One region of the Pedobacter sp. GW460-11-11-14-TSB4 genome, then DNA from elsewhere that is predicted to be linked to it. Evidence: riboswitches for the same ligand, from Rfam matches in the RefSeq annotation. Region 1 holds a riboswitch; the other holds the start of a gene.
The links. Region 1 has a riboswitch for cobalamin ahead of AC07YT_RS00830 (TonB-dependent receptor plug domain-containing protein). Riboswitches for the same ligand answer to the same signal wherever they lie in the genome.
Positions count from the first base shown of each region.

Region 2: it holds a riboswitch for cobalamin, as region 1 does, so the genes downstream of both, metE (5-methyltetrahydropteroyltriglutamate--homocysteine S-methyltransferase) here and AC07YT_RS00830 (TonB-dependent receptor plug domain-containing protein) in region 1, are expected to answer to the same signal.

Region 1 covers NZ_JBWKYI010000001.1:164,855-167,339, forward strand. Annotated here, with positions in the region: gene AC07YT_RS00830 (TonB-dependent receptor plug domain-containing protein) at 1-1,387, opposite strand, end outside; cobalamin riboswitch at 1,486-1,677, opposite strand; gene AC07YT_RS00835 (DUF5074 domain-containing protein) at 1,981-2,485, opposite strand, start outside.
Region 2 covers NZ_JBWKYI010000002.1:349,891-352,375, reverse strand. Annotated here, with positions in the region: gene metE (5-methyltetrahydropteroyltriglutamate--homocysteine S-methyltransferase) at 1-1,038, opposite strand, end outside; cobalamin riboswitch at 1,234-1,440, opposite strand; gene AC07YT_RS04495 (M14 family metallopeptidase) at 1,567-2,485, shown strand, end outside.

The DNA.
Region 1 (2,485 bases):
CCCTTAAAGTAAAGGCTTCATCAGCCATGTTTAAATTTACACCGGCTTCATAATTCTGAGATTTTTCAGGTTTCAGATCCAGATTGGCACCATATTGACCAAACAACATATTCAGCGTAGGGATTTTGAATGCAGTAGATACTGTTCCAAAAAGTTTTACTTCTTTAATAATGTTGATGCTTGGGGTAACAGAATAAGTATAGTTTTCTCCATATTGATCATGTTTGTTGTAACGTCCACCTACTTCAAGGTTAAAAATGCTTAAATCGTGTAAAAACAATGAACCATAAGCGGCAAAGATGTTGGTTGTCGGGTTTTTGCTATCGGTAATTAACTTCATCTTTCTGTTGTCGATACCTACCAATAAATCTAATTTATTGCCCAATTTCTGGTTGTAGAATAAATCAACTACATTCAGTTTACCGAAGTTTAAAAATTTACTTTCGAAACCTGCATAACTCGAATTTACATTGTTTGAGTTACTCTCGTGGCTGTAGTTAAGCGTTATTTTACCTGTGTTGAATTTATATTCTGAGTTGAAACCTGCACTAAACTGTTTCAAAATAGAATTATTGGTAGGTAAACCATCGGCAAAAGCACCCTCATCTATTTTGTAATCGCCATAGAAATAGCGTAAAAATGGATTAACAGAGAAGTTTTTGTCGAGTTTGATACCGAAGTTAGCATTTAAACCATCAGTTTTAAAGCCATCCTTATCAAATATAGCCGCACTTCCAGCTGGAGCTACAGCTTCAGAAATCCCATCAGTTTTTAAATGTGTGTAGTTAATGTTGTATGAAAAACCTTCTACACCGCCATTTAAACCGATCGTACCTTTATAGGTTTCGAAACTTCCTGCACTGGCTACACCGTAAATGGTATTTCCTTTTGGTCCGCCCTTTTTAGTTACAATGTTGATTACACCTGCAACCGCATCAGATCCGTAAATGGTAGACTGACCGCCCCTTAAAATCTCAATATGATCAATCTGATCAATTGAAAACAGACGTAAATCGAATGTACCGCTGATACTCGCTGGATCGTTTTGTACAATTCCATCAATAAGTACTAAGGTATAACCACTGCCTGATCCTCTGAAAAAGATACTTTTATCTTTCCCCTGACTGCTGTTGCCACCACTAATAATAATACCTGCCTGTTCTGAAAGTAAATCGGGTAATGATTTGCCGTTACTGCGTTCGAGCACTTCGCGACTAATAATGCTGACTACTTTACCTGTTTGCGATTGTTTCTGATCGTTTTTTGTTGCAGAAATCACAACATCTTTAAGTTGTAAACTGTCTTGATTTTGAGCATTAGCCACCTGGCTAATCATTAACTGTGCTAGCCCCAGACTGGCTACAGTTAGCATTCTTTTTTTGTTCATTTGATTGTGGTTTTGCCCACAGCCAACAGATTAGGAAAGGAAATGAAAATACGAAAAACGTTAAGTATTTCAATCCTAGCTTCAATCCCCGAAAGCTATGAAATTAAATGCTAAAGGCAGGTCTTCTGACTTACTCCCGTTTTTCTGTCTTCCCGTACCGGTTAAGCGGAACAGTGACTTGTAGATTGAAAAACGTTACAGAGCTTACAGCTGCGGGACAGTTACAGATTTACACTGTATTCCCTTTTAATCCCGATTTTACACCGGGAACCAAAAGCAGCGCAAATGTAGTAAAAAGAGCGGATAGCCGAAAGTGTGTGCTAGAATAGCGCTGAAAATTAATAAATGATAATAAGGGTCTTTAATTGGAAAGGAATGTCAGTTAGATTTCGGGAACAGCAGTCCCGTTATCCGCTGTAGCTCCGATGAAAAATCGGAGGCTGCCGCTCCTACCGGGTTTATAAATCAGGGCCTCAGATTAGAATCCGTGAATTAATTCTTGACGGTCTGTGGAGACAGAGACCATAGAAATAGAAAAAGGCCTGCAAAAAAATGCAGACCTTTAGGTTGAGAGGTTATTATTGAATGTTATTTTAATGGAATATGGCTAAATCAGGGAAATAGATTTTAGTAAAATCTGTGGTTACCCCATCACCACCGTATTTAATTTTTTTCACCAAAGCACCCGTTGATGCATTGTAAATGAGCAGGTAATTTACTGTAGAAGCTGCACCGTAACCCTGGATTCCGTTAACAACGATATAATCTTTATTCCTGTCGTAACGAATAGCACCGTATACCATAAAAGGATCTTCGGTGATATTGATAAATGGCTGTGCTAAGGATGTTTTATCGCCATCGATATATTTATAAATTGCTTTTCCTGAATGATAGAAAACGGCATTTTCTTTAGTTGAGGCCGTAATACGGGTTGGTGCATCAAGACCGAATGATCCTACAGCAACGGCTAGGCCAACACCTGCAGTGTCTAAATTATTGTCGATTGCAATTAAACGGCTACCTGTTGAAGCCCAGATTTTTCCATTTGGTGTTTGTGCGAATCCACGGTTGATGTTTGAAAAACTCTTGACCAGCGAA
Region 2 (2,485 bases), on a different contig from region 1:
TTGCTCATTGGTTTCATTGTCTAAATCAACCGGTGAGTGGATTAGTGAACAAGATGGAGCGATCCAAACTTTATCTAATCCTCTTTTTTCTACCACTTGATTAATGATTGAAACGGATTTTTCGAAATCGTTTTTCCAGATATTTCTTCCGTCTACCAAACCTAACGAAAGGATGGTCTCTTCTTTTAATGAAGCCAAAACAGCCGATAATTGATCTTCAGCACGTACCAGATCGATATGTAAAACATTTACCGGTAATGAAGTCGTTAGGGCTAAATTATTGCCCAAACCTTCGAAATAAGTAGCCAAAACAATTTTTAGCCTTGGGAAAGTCTTTCTGATCTCTTTATAAACATATTCGTAAGCTTTTTTGTCTTTATCGGTAAGATCTAGGGTCAAAAAGGGCTCATCAAACTGAACATATTCTACATCCAAAGCATCTAACCGGGATAAAATCTCAATATAAACCGGAAGGAGATTTTTGATCAGGTCGATTTTTTCAAAGCCAGCTTCTTTTTCTTTTCCTAATAAAAGGTAAGAAACCGGACCGATTAAAACAGGCTTGGTCGTAATACCCAATTGTTTCGCCTCATAAAACTCATCGATCACTTTAGTAGAGAAAAGTTTAAAAGGCTGGTCTTTATAAAATTCAGGAACAATGTAATGATAATTGGTGTCGAACCACTTGGTCATTTCCATGGCTACTACATCCAATCCCTCCTTTTGATAACCCCTGGCCATGGCAAAATAAAGATCAAGCTCAGAATTTCCTTTTTTCAGGATTACTTCGTTGTACCTTTTTGGGATGGCCCCAAAAGTTAAAGAATGATCGAGCACATGATCATAAAAAGAAAAGTCGTTCGAAGGAATAACATCAATTCCAGCTTCTTTTTGAAGGTTCCAGTTTTCGTGGCGAATGTTTTTTCCCACCTGAAGCACATTTTTGTACCCAGTTTTATCTGCCCAGTAATTTTCGCAGATTTTCTTTAATTCCCTTTGGCTACCTATTCGCGGATAGCCCAGATTTTGCGTTAGCATCTCTTTTAAAGATTAAGTAAATAAATCGTTTAAAAGCCCTCAAGCAATATTTTGTAATACTTTATGTTAAAAATTAAAAGGAAAGGTTATGGCACAGCCCGCCTACTCATCAGCCAAAAGCTTAAAGCAAGCCTATAAAATTTTAATTTTATGGTGTACAATCAGACCTGACCAATTACTTTATAACGCGAAAGCACCGTCAATTCAATATAGGCAGGTCTCCTGGCTTATTCCCGATCTTATCGCCTTCCCATACCGGTAAACGGCACAGTGGCATGAATGATAAGACCGTTGTCTTTTAAATAAAGACAGAATTTACAGTTGCGCGACAGCTCGTGATTTGCACACGATTCCCTATTAATCCCGGGTGTAATTCCGGGAACCTGTATCGGTTGATGAAAAATAAAGTTAAGAACTTACATCAGGGCAAATGTATGGATTAGGATTTAAAACTTGTAACAAATTTACAGCAAGCCGTTTTTGGAGCTTATTCTCTATTATATTTGATTACCTAACTAAACCCTTATTATGATAAAAATCTACTTTAAAAGGCTTTGTATTGCTTTTTTAATGGTAAATAGCTGTGCGGTGCTGGCACAGGAAGTACCAACGCCAAAGGCGCATTTTGGTTTTGATATCGGCGACGATTACCAACTGGCCAATTATACCCAAACTGAAGCTTACTTTAAGAAACTCGCGGCAAGTTCTGACCGCATTAAACTGGTTGATATCGGTAAAACCGAAGAAGGCAGAAGCCAGTATATGCTGATTGTTTCTTCACCGGAAAACCTGAAGAAATTAGACCGTTATAAGGAAATTTCGCAACAACTGGCGCATGCTGAAATTACACCTGAGCAGGCAAAAGCATTAGCCCAGGAAGGCAAAGCGGTAGTGTGGATAGATGGTGGCTTGCATGCAAACGAGGTAGTGGGTGCACATCAGCTAATCGAAACCGCTTATGAGTTTGCCTCCAGAAAGGATCCTGAAACCCTTCGTATTTTGGATAATGTAATCATCTTGTTTACCCATGCCAATCCTGATGGGCAAGAACTGGTGAGCAATTGGTATATGCGAGAGAAAGATCCCAAGAAAAGAACAACCTCAGGCTTGCCTGTTTTGTATGAAAAATATGCAGGGCACGACAACAACCGCGATTTCTTTATGCTCAACCTTAAAGAAACGCAGAATATTGGACGCCAGCTTTTTGTTGAATGGATCCCGCAGATTATGTATAACCACCATCAGGCTGGTCCGGCGGGAACCGTTGTGGCAGGTCCACCCTACCGCGACCCGTTCAATTATGTTTTCGACCCAACCCTGTTAACCAGTTTAGATGCTGTTGGTGCGGCCATGCACAATAGGATGAACGTAGAAAACAAACCTGGTTATACCCAGCGAGGGGGATCTGTTTATTCTACCTGGTACAATGGTGGACTAAGAACCACCA